One region of the Streptomyces sp. NPDC002092 genome, then DNA from elsewhere that is predicted to be linked to it. Evidence: riboswitches for the same ligand, from Rfam matches in the RefSeq annotation. Region 1 holds a riboswitch; the other holds the start of a gene.
The links. Region 1 has a riboswitch for ZMP and ZTP ahead of ACWCRD_RS33465 (bifunctional 5,10-methylenetetrahydrofolate dehydrogenase/5,10-methenyltetrahydrofolate cyclohydrolase). Riboswitches for the same ligand answer to the same signal wherever they lie in the genome.
Positions count from the first base shown of each region.

Region 2: linked by a shared signal. The riboswitch ahead of ACWCRD_RS11110 (glycine hydroxymethyltransferase) and the one ahead of ACWCRD_RS33465 (bifunctional 5,10-methylenetetrahydrofolate dehydrogenase/5,10-methenyltetrahydrofolate cyclohydrolase) in region 1 are both predicted to bind ZMP and ZTP.

Region 1 is NZ_JBSFDG010000016.1:256,899-264,347, forward strand. It holds gene ACWCRD_RS33445 (IucA/IucC family protein) at 1-1,675, shown strand, start outside; gene ACWCRD_RS33450 (type III PLP-dependent enzyme) at 1,672-2,880, shown strand; gene ACWCRD_RS33455 (hypothetical protein) at 2,966-3,259, opposite strand; gene ACWCRD_RS33460 (nuclear transport factor 2 family protein) at 3,432-3,797, shown strand; ZMP/ZTP riboswitch at 3,910-3,993, shown strand; gene ACWCRD_RS33465 (bifunctional 5,10-methylenetetrahydrofolate dehydrogenase/5,10-methenyltetrahydrofolate cyclohydrolase) at 4,016-4,864, shown strand; gene ACWCRD_RS33470 (CU044_5270 family protein) at 4,865-5,836, opposite strand; gene ACWCRD_RS33475 (RNA polymerase sigma factor) at 5,829-6,389, opposite strand; gene ctaD (aa3-type cytochrome oxidase subunit I) at 6,495-7,449, shown strand, end outside.
Region 2 is NZ_JBSFDG010000004.1:226,612-234,060, forward strand. It holds gene ACWCRD_RS11090 (carboxymuconolactone decarboxylase family protein) at 1-266, opposite strand, end outside; gene pdxR (MocR-like pyridoxine biosynthesis transcription factor PdxR) at 314-1,714, shown strand; gene ACWCRD_RS11100 (hypothetical protein) at 1,844-2,683, opposite strand; gene rocD (ornithine--oxo-acid transaminase) at 2,868-4,073, opposite strand; ZMP/ZTP riboswitch at 4,178-4,267, shown strand; gene ACWCRD_RS11110 (glycine hydroxymethyltransferase) at 4,310-5,761, shown strand; gene ACWCRD_RS11115 (hypothetical protein) at 5,834-6,490, opposite strand; gene ACWCRD_RS11120 (hypothetical protein) at 6,670-7,449, opposite strand, start outside.

The DNA.
Region 1 (7,449 bases):
CGACGACGCCGTGGCCCACACGCTCCTCAACTGCCTGCTGCGCGAGGTGTCGGGCCCCGAGCACCAGTCGGTCGTCGCCGACGGCCGGCTGCTGCTGCGGCTGCCCCGCCGCGGGGTGCTGCTACGGGTCGCGCTGCGCCGCACCTCGCTGCTGGGCGCGCACCGCTTCACCGGCCCCGTCAGCGAACAGGGCGAGGACGGCTGGTCGGCGGTGGACTGGCGGCGCCTGGCCGAGTACACCCACGACGAGCTGTCGCTGCGCACCGGCGTACGCAACGAGGAGTTCCTGGAGCAGATCACCTCCAGCCATGACGCCATCACCACCGCACTCGCCGCCGACCGCCCCGCCCGCCTCCCGGACGACCGCCTCTCCGCCTACCTGGCCTCCGAGCAGTCCCTGCTCTTCGGGCACCGCTTCCACCCCACGCCCAAGGCCCGCACCGGCGACCCGCGCGCCTGGTCCGCGTATGCCCCCGAGGTCGGTGCCTCCTTCCCGCTGCACCACCTCGCCGTCCGCGCCCATCTGATCGCCGAGGAGTCCGCGGACCCGTCGGCGACCGCCCCGCTGGACCGCCTGCGTTCGGACGTACCCGAGGGCTACCGGTTGCTGCCCGCCCACCCCTGGCAGTACGAGACCCTCCGGGCCCACCCGGCCCTGCGCGCCGCCCTCGACCGCGGTGACATCCTCGACCTGGGGCCGGGCGGACACCCCTTCGCGGCCACCGCCTCGGTGCGCACCCTGTACGACGGGGAGACCTTCCTCAAGTTCAGCCTGAACGTCCGCATCACCAACTGCCTGCGCAAGAACAGCAGTTATGAGCTGTCCGGCGCCGTCGCGCTGACCCGTCTGCTGGCCCCGGCACTCGCCGACCTGGCCGACCGCTTCCCCGGCAGCGCCGTGCTGCGCGAGCCGGCCTACCGCACGCTGGCCCTGCCCGGCCCGGACGGCACCCCCGACCGCGACCTGTTCGAGGGCTTCGGCGTCATCGTCCGCGAGGGCCTGCCGCGCCGCCTCGCCCCCGGCACCGTCCCCCTCCTCGCCGCCGCGGTCGCCGACGAGTACCCGACGGGCGCCGCCCACGTCTCCCGCCTCCTCGACGGAGCGGACGTACGCACCACCCTCGCCTGGTGGACGACGTATCTCGACCTGCTCGTCCCGCCCGTCCTGGCCGCCTACTTCGACCACGGCCTGGTCCTGGAACCCCATCTGCAGAACGTCCTGGTGTGCGTCGGCGCCGACGGCATGCCCGCCCAGGTCCTCTTCCGCGACCTGGAGGGCACCAAGCTCGTCCCCGAACACCACGCCGAGACGCTGGCCGCACTGCCGCCCGACGTCGCGGGCCCGATGACGTACGACGCCCAGCGCGGCTGGGACCGGGTCGTGTACTGCCTGCTCGTCAACCACGTCGCCGAGCTGCTCGCCGCCCTCGCCGACCTGCACCCGCAGGCGGAGGCGGCCCTGTGGGCCCGGGTGCGCGCCACGCTCCAGGCGTACGCCGACCGCCACGGCTGCCCGCCGAGGCTCGCCGCCCTGCTCGCCGGAGTGCCGCTGCCCGCCAAGGCCAACCTGCTGACCCGCTGGGAACGCAAGGCGGACCGGGACGCCGGGTACGTCCGGCTGCCGTCACCGCTCGCCGAGGACATCCTGCGCGACACGACCGGGAGCGCCCGATGACCGACCCGACGCCCGCGGTCCACGACCACGTCCTGTCCCTGCCCGTCACCGAACTGCCCGCGTACGTCTACGACTTGGCGGCGCTGAGTGCTCATGCCGCCGCCGTGCGGGCCGCACTGCCCGAGCGGGTCGAGGTGTACTACGCAGCCAAGGCGAACCCGGAGCCGGAGATCCTCGGCGCGCTCGGCCCCTACGTCGACGGCTACGAGGTCTCCTCGGGCGGTGAACTCGCCCATGTGGCCAAGGCGGTCCCGGACCGGCCGCTCGCCTTCGGCGGTCCCGGCAAGACACCGGACGAGGTACGGACCGCGCTGGAGCTCGGCGTCGAGCGTTTCCATGTGGAGAGCGCGTACGAGCTGCGCATGCTGGCCGAGCTGGCGCGGACCTGCGCGCCGGGGCGCCGGGTGGCGGTGCTGGTCCGCGTCAATCTTCCGGTCGCGGACGGAGCGCTGGCGGGCAGCTCGCTGGCGATGGGGGGCCGTCCGACGCCGTTCGGCCTGGACCCGGCACAGGCCGTCGACGTCGTACGGGCGCTCACCGACGGCACGTATCCGCACCTCGAACTACGGGGTGTTCACGCGCACCTGGCCAGTGGCCTGGAGGCGGCGGAACAGCTGGCGGTGGCCCAGTCCGTGGTGTCCTGGGCGACGGGCCTCGGTGTTCCGCTCGCCGAGGTGAACGTCGGCGGCGGCATGACCGTCGACTACACCGATCCGGAGCACCGCTTCGACTGGACCGCGTACGGCAGGGGGCTCGCCCGTCTGACCGAGGCGCACCCCGAGCTGACCCTGCGCATCGAGCCGGGGCGGGCGCTGACGGCCTACTGCGGCTGGTACGCCACCGAGGTGCTGGACGTGAAGCGCAGCCACGGCGAGGAGTTCGCGGTGGTTCGCGGCGGCACCCACCACTTGCGGACCCCGGCGACGAAGGGGCATGACCAGCCCTGTTCCGTGCTGAAGGTGGACGCCTGGCCGCACCCGTGGCCGCGGTCGGCCGCCGAGGGCGAGCAGGTCACCGTGGCGGGGCAGCTGTGCACCCCGAAGGACGTCCTGGCCCGCCGGGTCCCCGCGCCGGGGCTCAGGGCCGGCGACCGGGTGGTGTTCTCGCTCGCGGGCGCCTACGCGTGGAACATCTCGCACCACGACTTCCTGATGCACCCCCGGCCCGGTTTCCACTTCCTTCACCCTTCCAGAGCAGGGTCGTGATCAGGTCACCCCCACAGCGAAAGGGCCGCCCGTCTCCGGGCGGCCCTTTCGCTGTGGGGGGGACGTTCGATGCGGCGTCGGCGGGTTACAGGGCCCCCGGGAACCCGCTGGCGGCTCCCATGCGGGCGACCCGGTCCAGCTGCTCGAGGTTGTTGAGTCGGTTCAGGTGCTGCAGCTGCTCGGAAGGGCGCGGCACCTCGGCCCTGCGCTCGGCCGGGATGCCGCTCTGGGCGAGCGAGTCGAGCGTGGAGATCGGGTTGAGCTCGCTCGCGTCCTTGTTCTGGATGGTCGCGTCGGACGCACAGGCAAGCGGCGCGGCAAGGGCGGTGATTCCTGCGGCGAGACCAACGGCGGCGACGATACGTCGTGTTGAGATCATGCTTCCCACAACGTCACCGGGCCTGCGGCGGTCACGGCCGCGCCACGCCACTCACCCATCAGGGGCAGTGCTCCGGCTGCGCTTGCCGAGGCCGCCGCGGCGGAGGAGCCTCGAAGGAGGGGTCCTTCGCGGCCCGCAGCTCCTCGGGTCGCGTCCCTCGAAGGAGGTCATCATGGGCACCACGGCAACTCCCGGCTTCAGCGCGGACACCCTGCGCAAGGGGGTCGAAGGACACACTGCGGCGGATCTTCTGTCGCTCTATGCGGACGACGCGCAGGTACGCATCGTGGACCGCAACACCCAGCCCAGCCAGCCCAAGGTTCTGCGCGGTCGCCAGGAGATCGGCGCAATGTTCGAGGACATCTACAGCCGTGACATGACACACAAAGTGGACCAGTGCATCATTCAGGGCGATCATGCCGCCTACAGCCAGTCCTGCCAGTACTCGGACGGGACACGCGTCCTGGCCGAGTCGATGATCACCCTGCGTGACGGCAAGATCAGCGAAGAGGTCCTGATCCAGGCGTGGGACGAGTAGGACGAGTAAGGGGCACAACCGCGAGGGTCCAGATCATCGCCCGATCGACCTGGACCTTCTCGGCGTCCCCGTGACAGGGGCTCCTGACCGCCGTGGCGGCTCGGCTAGTCTGAGGGCGGGCCGTGACTGGCGCTGAGGTGGAGTACCACCGGGGAGCGGCCACGCAGAGTCGATGCCGTGCGCCTGGGCGGTACGTCACACCTGCCCAGGAGTGGATCATGCCCCAGGCCCGGCTCATCGACGGCACCTCCCTTGCCCGGCGCATCGTCGAGGACACCGCCAAGCGGGCGGCCGACCTCACCGGACGGACCGGAACGGCGCCGTGCCTGGCGACGGTACTGGTCGGCGAGGACCCCGCCTCCGTCACCTATGTCCGGATGAAGCGGAACCGCTGCCGCAAGGCCGGTATCGAGTCGCGCCAGGTGGAACTTCCCGCCGCCACGACCACCGAGGAACTCGTCGGCGCCCTGCGTTCCCTCTCGGACGCCCCGGGGGTGCACGGCATTCTGCTGCAGCACCCGATGGGCGAGCACATCGACGAGCGGGCCGCGTTCGAGGCGATCGCGCCCGAGAAGGACGTCGACGGCGTCACCTTCGCCTCGTTCGCGACGATGAGCTTCGGCCTGCCGGGCTTCGTGTCGTGCACGCCGGGCGGCATCATGCGGCTGCTCGACGAGTACGGCGTCGACCCGTCCGGGAAGCGGGCCGTGGTCGTGGGCCGCAGCGCCATCCTCGGCAAGCCGGCCGGCATGCTGCTGCTCGCCCGCGACGCGACGGTGACGTACTGCCACTCCCGTACCCGGGACCTGTCCTCGGTCGTGCGGGAGGCGGACATCGTGGTCGCCGCCGTGGGGCGGCCGCGGTTGATCCGGGGCGAGGACATCAAGCCAGGCGCGGTCGTGATCGACGCCGGCTACAACCCGGGAAACGTCGGCGACGTCGACTTCGACTCCGCCGTGGAGCGGGCCGGTCTGATCACTCCGGTGCCGGGCGGTGTCGGTCCGATGACGATCGCCACGCTGCTGGAGCAGACCGTGGATGCCGCCGCCCGGCAGCTCGGGGTGTGATCAGCGCATCCAGGCGCTGTAGTCCATGACGTCGCCGGCCTTGACGCCGTACTCCGGCTCCGCCCCGGTGACGACGGTCTCCAGGCCGAGGACCGCACCGGTGGACGGCTGCATGATCAGCATCCGCCGGTAGCCGGCGCCCTCGTACTCGTACGCCTGTCCGCGCCGCCCGAGCCGGTCCGTGACCTGGCCGACCGGTCGCAGCCCCTCGGTGCCCGCGAGGAGCCGGGCCAGCGTCGCGGACTCGCGGGAGCCGAGGGTCCAGTGGTCGAGCAACACCCCGACGGCGTCGAGGAGTTCGGGAGTCGTCAGCTTGGTGCGGGTGTACGAGGCCTCCTGGAGGTAGACCCGCAGCCTTGCCGTGCCGTTCGGCGGGGGGGACTCGGGCGGCGCGTCGCTCCAACTGGGCGGAAACGTCCGGCTGCTGATGACATGGCCGTCCTCGACCAGGTGTGGGTCGCCGCCGTCGTCGCGCAGGACCGGCCGGCCGGGGTGGCGGGGGTCGGTCGCCACCACGAGCTCGGTGTGGCTGCCGTCGGCCTTCCAGCGCACGACGCGCTCCTCGGGGAGCGTGATCGGGGGCTTGTCGTCGCTCATGCCGAGGCTCCAGGACTGCACATGCGTGCCCTTGCGCAGCCTCGGCGCATCCTCCGCCGTGGCCTGCCGCTGTGCGCGGTCGGCGAGTTCCTCCAGGGGTACGGGGGTGGAGTCTGCCTGGACGACCAGCGGGCGGGGTGCGGCGACCGCGGGCGCGGTGCCGGGGCCGCTGAGCAGCAACGCCAACGCGGTCGCGGCGACGGCGGCGGTGGTGGCGAGGCTCCAGACGAGCCGGGTGCGGCGGCGCGTGGGGCGGTCGTGCAGCAGCCGGTTGAGCCGGCGCTCGGCGTGGTGGTCGAGGGGGCCGTCGCCGTAGTGGGGACCGTCGAGCGGCACCGGGTTGGCGCGGCGCAGGAGTTCGAGTTCGTCAGCCATGGCCGTGTTCCTTCGAGGGGGTCGCGTCGGCGGAGGCCGCGCTGGGGCGCAGGGGTCCCATGCGGTCTATCTCGGCTCTCAGCCGGTGCCGGGCGCGGTGCAGCCGCATCGATGCGGCCCTCGTTCCGCAGCCGAGGGCGACCGCGACCTCGTCGATGCCCAGTTCCTCCCATGCCGTCAGGCGCAGCACCTCCTGGTCGGCCTCGGACAGCCGGGCCAGCGCCTCGTGCACCCAGCCGCCCGGGGTCTCCGCATCGGGGCTCGCCACGATCTGCCGGCCGTGTGCGGTCTCGTCGTTGCCCAGGCGGTCGACCAGGCGGCGGCGCCGCCCGTAGCCGCGTACCGCGTTCGCCAGGCAGTTGCGGGCCACGCCGTAGAGCCAGGGCAGCGGGGATCCCGGCAGGTCGGCCCGGCGTCGCCAGGCGACCGTGAACACCTCCGCCACCACTTCCTCCACCTCGCCGGCCCGCCCGCCCAGTCGCCGCGCGACATAGCGGCTGACCGCCCAGTAGTGCTCGCGATAGGCAGCGGCGAAGATCTCGTCGTTGCTCATGTCCCGTTCGTGTCCGGCACCATCCGGATCGTCACACCCGTTTCCGTGATTCTCGTCGCGTCACCCGAGTGTGACCGGCGTACCCGGAGCGGACACAGGCGGGGCATGAGGCACCTCAAGTGGCTGACGACCACTGATCACAAGACGATCGGGACGCTCTACCTGGTCACGTCGTTCGCGTTCTTCCTGGTCGGCGGCGTGATGGCGCTGCTGATGCGCGCCGAGCTGGCCCGTCCGGGCCTGCAGATCATGTCGAACGAGCAGTTCAACCAGGCGTTCACGATGCACGGCACGATCATGCTGCTGATGTTCGCGACGCCGCTGTTCGCGGGCTTCGCCAACTGGATCATGCCGCTGCAGATCGGCGCCCCGGATGTGGCCTTCCCGCGGCTGAACATGCTCGCGTACTGGCTCTATCTCCTCGGCTCGACCATCGCCGTCGGCGGCTTCCTCACCCCGCAGGGTGCGGCCGACTTCGGCTGGTTCGCCTACTCCCCGCTGTCGGACGCGGTCCGCAGCCCGGGTATCGGCGCCGACCTGTGGATCATGGGTCTGGCCTTCTCCGGCTTCGGCACGATCCTCGGTGCGGTCAACTTCATCACCACCATCATCTGCATGCGCGCGCCGGGCATGACCATGTTCCGCATGCCGATCTTCACGTGGAACGTGCTGCTGACGGGTGTTCTCGTGCTCCTGGCCTTCCCGGTGTTGGCCGCGGCGCTGTTCGCGCTGGAGGCGGACCGCAAGTTCGGGGCGCATGTCTTCGACGCGGCCAATGGCGGCGCCCTGCTGTGGCAACACCTCTTCTGGTTCTTCGGCCATCCAGAGGTGTACATCATCGCGCTGCCGTTCTTCGGCATCATCTCCGAGGTCATCCCGGTCTTCTCCCGCAAGCCGATGTTCGGCTACATGGGCCTGATCGGCGCGACCATCGCCATCGCGGGTCTGTCCGTGACCGTGTGGGCCCACCACATGTACGTCACCGGCGGTGTACTGCTCCCGTTCTTCTCCTTCATGACGTTCCTCATCGCCGTACCGACCGGCGTGAAGTTCTTCAACT
Region 2 (7,449 bases), on a different contig from region 1:
GACTCCTCCCAAGCGCCGAGCTGGACGATCCGCTCGACGCTCTCCCCGGCGGCGAGCGCGTCCTTGGTGTGCATGTCCAGGCAGAACGCGCAGTGGTTGAGCTGCGAGGCACGGATCTTCACCAGCTCCAGCAGCTTCGGGTCGAGGCCCCGCCGGGCGGCCGCGTCCAGGCGGACCATCGCCTTGTAGACCTCGGGGGCGTGCTGCGCCCACAGCAGTCGGGCGGGCTGCTCGGGCGCGTATGCGGTGGCTTCGTCTGTCGTCATGCCTTCGACCCTAGAAGCGAGGCAGCCCAGCGGTATGGTCCATTCCCATGGCGAAATCCTGGGCCACTTTGGGCGTCGACCTGCACCTGGAGCCGACAGGTCCCGGCCTCCGCAGAGGGCTCACCGACGCCCTGCGCGAGGCCGTCCGCACCGGCCGGCTGGCCCCCGGCACCCGACTGCCCTCCTCCCGCACCCTCGCCGCCGACCTGGGCATCGCCCGCAACACGGTCGCCGACGCCTACGCCGACCTGGTCGCGGAAGGCTGGCTGACGGCTCGGCAGGGCTCGGGCACCCGGGTGGCCGAGCGGGCGGTGAGCCGGCCCGCCGCGCCCGCACCCCGCTCCCGTACGGTCGACCGCCCCGCCTACGACCTGATCCCCGGCACCCCCGACCTGGCGTTCTTCCCCCGCGCCCAGTGGCTCAAGGCCGCCCGCCGCGCCCTCACCGCGGCCCCGTACCGGGCCCTCGACTACGGTGACCCGCGCGGCCGCATCGAACTGCGCACCGCCCTCGCCGACTACCTCGCCCGCGCCCGGGGCGTACGCACCGACCCCGAGCGCATCCTGGTGTGCGCGGGTATCTCGCACGGCCTGCGCATTCTCGGCGCGGTACTGCGGACGCGCGGCGCGAGGACGGTCGCCGTGGAGTCGTACGGCCTGTACGTGCACTGGGACCTGCTGGCTCAGGCCGGTCTGCGGACGGTCCCGCTGCCGTTCGACGAACGCGGCACCAACCCGGGGGAGCTGACCGGCGAGGACGCGGTCCTGCTCACTCCCGCCCACCAGTTCCCGATGGGCGGCACCCTGCACCGCGACCGGCGCGCCGCCGCCGTCGACTGGGCGCGCCGCACCGGCGGCCTGCTCGTAGAGGACGACTACGACGGCGAGTTCCGCTACGACCGCCAGCCGGTCGGCGCCCTCCAGGGCCTGGACCCGGACCACGTCGTCTACGCGGGCACGGCCAGCAAGTCCCTCGCCCCCGGCCTCAGACTGGCCTGGCTGGTCCTGCCGCCGGACCTCGCCCGGGAGGCGGCGAAGGCCAAGGGGCACATCGACTCCTGCGGGGCCCTGGACCAGCTGACGCTCGCCGAGTTCCTCACCTCGGGCGCCTACGACCGCCATGTGCGGGCCGCCCGGCTGCGCTACCGCCGCCGCCGTGACGCGCTCGTCGCGGAACTCGCACGACGTGCTCCGCAGGTCAGTGCCACGGGTATCGCGGCGGGCCTGCACGTGGTGCTGCGGCTGCCGCCGGGCACCGAGCAGGCGACGCTGCGGGCGGCGGCCTGGCAGGGCCTCGCGGTGCACGGACTGCACCGCTACCGCCACCCCGAAGCGACCGTCGAGCCGCACGACGCGCTGGTGGTGGGCTACGGGACCCCACCGGACAGCGCATGGGCCGGCACCCTGGACGCGCTGTGCGCGGCTCTGCCGGAATCGGCAGAGCCGTAATCCGTAGCAGCCGGCCTCAACTCCCCGCAGCGGGCCCCTTGACGGCCTTTCCGGCACCTTCATTCGGTGCGGAAAGAATGCCCGTGCATCCCGATTTGCCAGCGGATATGCAGCCGCAGGGGCATTCGCTCAGGCCGTTTCCGCGGTCGTGGCGTCCGCCGTCGGCGCCTCCCCGAACCGCGCCAGCGCCAGCGCCCCCACGACCGCGACCAGGAACCCCAGCACCGCAAGCCAGGCCAGCCCGTCCCTGGTGCGGTCCCCGAGCCACACCACACCCACCGCCGCCGGCCCGATCGTCTCACCGATCACCATCCCGGCGGTGGCGGTGGTCACCGAGCCGCGCTGCAACGCCGACGTCAGCAGCAGGAAGGCCGCGCCCCCGCCGATGAGGAGGGCGTAGGTCGCCGGGTTGGTGAGCAGTTCTGACGGTGCGAGCGAGTCGATCAGCCGCACCGACACCTCCACCACCCCGAACCCGAACCCGGCTCCCAGGCCGAGCACCAGCGCCCGCCCCCGCCCGGACCACCGCCCCCCGAACAGGCCCAGCAGCAGGACCACGACGGCGATCGCGAGCATCGCGTACTTCAGCGCCGTCGACCCTTCGCGATTCCCCTCGGCCCCGGACGCCAGCCCCAGCATGGCGAGACCGGCGCACACCACCCCCACCGCACCCCACTCCGTCCCGCTCAGCCGCACCTGCAGCAGTCGCGCCGCGACCACCCCGGTCACCGCCAGGCTGGACGCGAGCGCCGCGGCCACCGCGTAGATCGGGATCGAGCGCAGGGCGACGATCTGGAACAGGAACCCCAGCCCGTCCAGCGCCAGCCCGGCCAGATACCGCCACTGCCGCAGGGCCCGCAGCAGCAGCGCCGCCTCCCCGCCCCCACCCGTACCGGCCGTCCTCGCGGCAACCGCCTGCAAAACCGTCGCGGTACCGAAGCAGACCGCCGCGCCCAGCGCGCACACCATCCCAAAGATCACGAAGTGACTGTAGGGGAGACGTACAGCAAGCGGCGATGCCCCCGGCTTCCGCTCTCACCGATCGTTGGCTTTACATACCTAAAGGAAGGTGCATATGTGGGGGTGCATATGTGGCGTTCCCCCGGGTGCCCCGTCTCTGCTGCCGCCCGGCCGGCTCACCGGGACGGGAGGCTCAGATCCCCAGCACTGCCCGCAGCTGCGCGAGCCCCCAGTCCAGGTCCTCCTTCGCGATCACCAACGGCGGCGCGATCCGCACCGTCGGCCCATGGGTGTCCTTCACCAGCACCCCCCGCTCCATCAGCTTCTCGGACACCTCCCGCCCGGTGCCGTACTGCGGCGCGATGTCGATGCCCGCCCACAGCCCCCGTCCGCGCACCGCCCGCACCCGGCCCGTGCCGGTCAACGCCCCCAGTTCCCGGTGCAGATGACCGCCCAGCTCCGCGGACCGCGCCTGGAACTCGCCCGTCCGCAGCATCGCGATCACCTCCAGCGCCACCGCACACGCCAGCGGATTCCCGCCGAACGTCGAACCGTGCTCACCGGGCCGGAACACCCCGAGCACATCGGCCGACGAGACCACCGCCGACACCGGCACGATCCCGCCGCCCAGCGCCTTGCCGAGCACATACACATCCGGGACCACGCCCTCGTGCTCGCACGCGAAGGTCTTTCCGGTCCGGCCGAGACCCGACTGGATCTCGTCCGCCACGAACAGCACGTTCCGCTCGCGCGTCAGCTCCCGCACCGCCGGCAGATAACCGGCCGGCGGCACCAGCACCCCCGCCTCGCCCTGGATCGGCTCCAGCAGCACCGCCACCGTGTTCTCCGTGACCGCCGACCGCATCGCCGTCAGATCCCCGTACGGCACGATCTCGAAGCCCGGCGTGTACGGACCGAAGTCCGCCCGCGCCTCCGGGTCGGTGGAGAAGCTGACGAGGGTCGTCGTACGGCCGTGGAAGTTGTTGCCCGCCACCACGATCTTCGCCATCTCCGCGGGCACGCCCTTGACCCGGTAGCCCCACTTCCGGGCCGTCTTCACGGCCGTCTCCACCGCTTCCGCGCCGGTGTTCATCGGTAGCACCAGCTCCATCCCGCACAGCTCGGCGAGCTCGGAGCAGAAGGCCGCGAACCGGTCGTGATGAAACGCCCTCGACGTCAGCGTCACCCGCTCCAGCTGCGCCTTCGCCGCCTCCACCAGCCGCCGGTTGCGATGCCCGAAGTTGAGCGCCGAGTAACCGGCCAGCAGGTCCAGATACCGCCTCCCCTCCACATCCGTCATCCACGCCCCGTCCGCGGAGGCGACGACCACGGGCAGCGGGTGGTAGTTGTGCGCACTGTGCGCGTCGGCGGCGGCGATGAGCGCGTCCGTCGTGTTCACGGGACCTCCCGGGGGTGTGGCAGCCGTGCAGCGGCCCCCTCTTCCTATCGTCGCTCGCATGGTGGACGCGGGACCTGCGCTCTCCGGCGTGGCCGGTAGGCTGATCGACGGGTCGTGACTGGCGCGCAAGGATGGGACGGACCATCGGGGAGCGACCCGTGTGTGACCGAGTGCCGTGCGCCTGGGCCAGACCGAGAACCGTGACCGCTTGCACGCCACGCCCGGAGGCCGACGACATGTCAGAGCAGCAGCCCCTCTCCACCGAGTCCACCGCCTTCCGCGCCGCCCTCGATGTGATCCGCGCCGTCGAGCCGCGCGTCGCGGACGCCATCGGGCAGGAGGTCCACGATCAGCGCGAGATGCTCAAGCTGATCGCCTCCGAGAACTACGCCTCCCCGGCCACCCTCCTCGCGATGGGCAACTGGTTCAGCGACAAGTACGCCGAGGGCACCATCGGCCGCCGTTTCTACGCAGGCTGCCGCAACGTCGACACCGTCGAGTCGCTCGCCGCCGAACACGCCAAGGAGCTCTTCGGCGCCCGCCACGCCTACGTCCAGCCGCACTCCGGCATCGACGCCAACCTCGTCGCCTTCTGGTCGGTCCTCGCCGACCGGGTCGAGGCCCCCTTCCTGGAGAAGACCGGCGCCCGCCAGGTCAACGACCTCACCGAGGCCGACTGGGCCGAGCTCCGCCAGGCCTTCGGCAACCAGCGCATGCTCGGCATGTCCCTGGACGCCGGGGGCCACCTCACCCACGGCTTCCGCCCGAACATCTCCGGCAAGATGTTCGACCAGCGCTCCTACGGCACCGACCCGGCGAGCGGCCTCATCGACTACGAGGCCCTGCGCGTCTCCGCCCGCGAGTTCAAGCCGCTGATCATCGTCGCCGGCTACTCCGCCTATCCGCGTCTGGTGAACTTCCGCATCATGCGGGAGATCGCCGACGAGGTCGGCGCGACCCTGATGGTGGACATGGCGCACTTCGCCGGGCTGGTCGCGGGCAAGGTGCTGACCGGCGACTTCGACCCGGTCCCGCACGCCCAGATCGTCACCACCACCACCCACAAGTCGCTGCGCGGCCCCCGCGGCGGCATGGTCCTGTGCGACGACTCCCTCAAGGACCAGGTCGACCGCGGCTGCCCGATGGTCCTCGGCGGCCCGCTTCCGCATGTCATGGCCGCCAAGGCCGTCGCCTTCGCCGAGGCGCGTCAGCCCTCCTTCCGGGACTACGCCCAGCGCATCGTCGACAACTCCCGCGCCCTGGCGGAGGGCCTGATGCGCCGCGGCGCCACCCTCGTCACCGGCGGCACCGACAACCACCTCAACCTCATCGACGTGGCCACCTCCTACGGCCTCACCGGTCGCCAGGCCGAGGCGGCCCTGCTCGACTCGGGCATCGTCACCAACCGCAACGCCATCCCCGCCGACCCCAACGGCGCCTGGTACACCTCCGGCATCCGCATCGGCACCCCCGCCCTGACCACGCGCGGCCTGGGCACCGCCGAGATGGACGAGGTCGCGGGCCTGATCGACCGCGTCCTCACCACCGCCGAGCCGGGCACCACCAAGTCGGGCGCCCCGTCCAAGGCGCAGCACGTCCTCGACCCGAAGATCGCGGACGAGATCTCCCACCGCGCCACCGACCTCGTGGCAGGCTTCCCGCTGTACCCGGAGATCGACCTGGGCTGACCAGCGCCCGCTCTTGAGTTGTCAAAGATCGATGGCGTTCGGAGACCGGTGATACTCAAAGACCGGTGACGCTCAGAGCTCGATGAGCTCCTGTCGTGGTTCCTCCCGCGGCGGTCCGGCACCCTGCCGGGCCGCCGCGCGCCGTATCAGCAGTGCCCCACCGGCCCCGGCTGCGAACCCCGGAACCGCCCACCAGACACTGCTCCGGCCGGCCCCCTGCCCGGTGGCCTGCTGCCAGGCCATCCCGCTCTCGCCGCGCCCGGCCGCGGCCGGACCGTCGCCCAGCACTTTCGCCTGCTCCAACTGCACAAACACCGAGCGCGGTGCCCGATGCCAGCGGATGTCGTCGTCCTGGACGGCCGGCGCGGGATCGCTGCGTATCCAGGGCGTGCCGTCCGCCGCCACGAACAGCTGGTCCTGGCGCTCGACGGCGATGTCACCGCCCGGCGGACGCATCGTCTGCGGCCAGCCTCCCACCCCCGTCAGCCCCCAGACCACGGTGAAGGCCACCGGCGGACGGCGCCCCTCGGCCCAGTCGTCCGGCACCCGCTCCGTCCCCTCGTAGGTCGGCCGCAGCAGCTGTCGCAGGCGGGTGAAGGCCGGCTCACCGGACCGCAGCACCGTCGTCTGCCCGGTGCCGCCCGCGATGATCATGGCCAGGTCGGGGACGTCCCGGACCTGCCCCTGCGCCGCCTCGTCAGTCCCGTCGGACGCCGCGGCCACCGGCATTCCGCACAGGACCACAGCCACCACCGCCGCGAAGAGAGCGGCGACCCGCACCCTCGGTCGACTGCTCTTCCACGCACGCATCCAGTCCCCCAACCCGTCGGTGTCGTACGGCCCGTCCCCCAACCGCCTGTCACTTCTGGTACACCGCCCGACCCGTCGGGGTTCCCACCCCGGCTGTCCTATTTCGAGGCTTCCTCCAGCGACTTCGCGATCTCCACGGCCCGGCGCTCGGACGCCACGCCCTCCAACCGGAGTGTCACGGCACCTGCACCCGTCCGGTGGGTCCACAGCAGCGTCGGCCCGGTGGCCCGCTCCCTTCGCGTGAAGCGGTTCCCGTCGGGATCGACCAGCCAGAAACTCAGCAGATGGGGGCGTGGGAACCACAGTGCGTAGTTCTGCACACCGTCCGCCGAGGGCTCTTTGCCCAGCCCGATCCACTCCGGTCCCTCGCGCAGCACCTTGGTGAAGCCGACGTCCAGCCGCTCCGGGAACTCGTCCAGTCGAACCGTGCGCCCACCCTCCCGCCGGCACAGGCTCACCAGGAACCGTCCGTGCGGCTCACTCGTCACCGCCACGGTGTCCGGCGCGCCGAGCGCGTCCGGCACCAGCGGCTCGAAACCGGCCCGGTTCCCGGCCTGTCCGAGCGACACCGAGGTGCCGCAGCCGGGCACCGAAGCACCTGGCGAGGGCGACGCCGACGGGTCGTACCGCACCTGCACCCCGCCGAAGTCGAACCAGTCGAGGACCGCGGCCCGCACCGGCGGCGTGAGCACGAGAACCGTCAGCAGAGAGCACAGGACCGTGGTCAGCGAGCGCCACCGCTGCCGGGTCCAGTGCCGGACCGCGCCCAGCCGCTCACGGGCGCCCCGGGGCTCGGCCACCGGGACCGGCACATGCTCGGCCAGTATCTGCCCCAGCACCCGCTCGACCATCGTCTCGGCGCCCGGCGAACCGGCGGC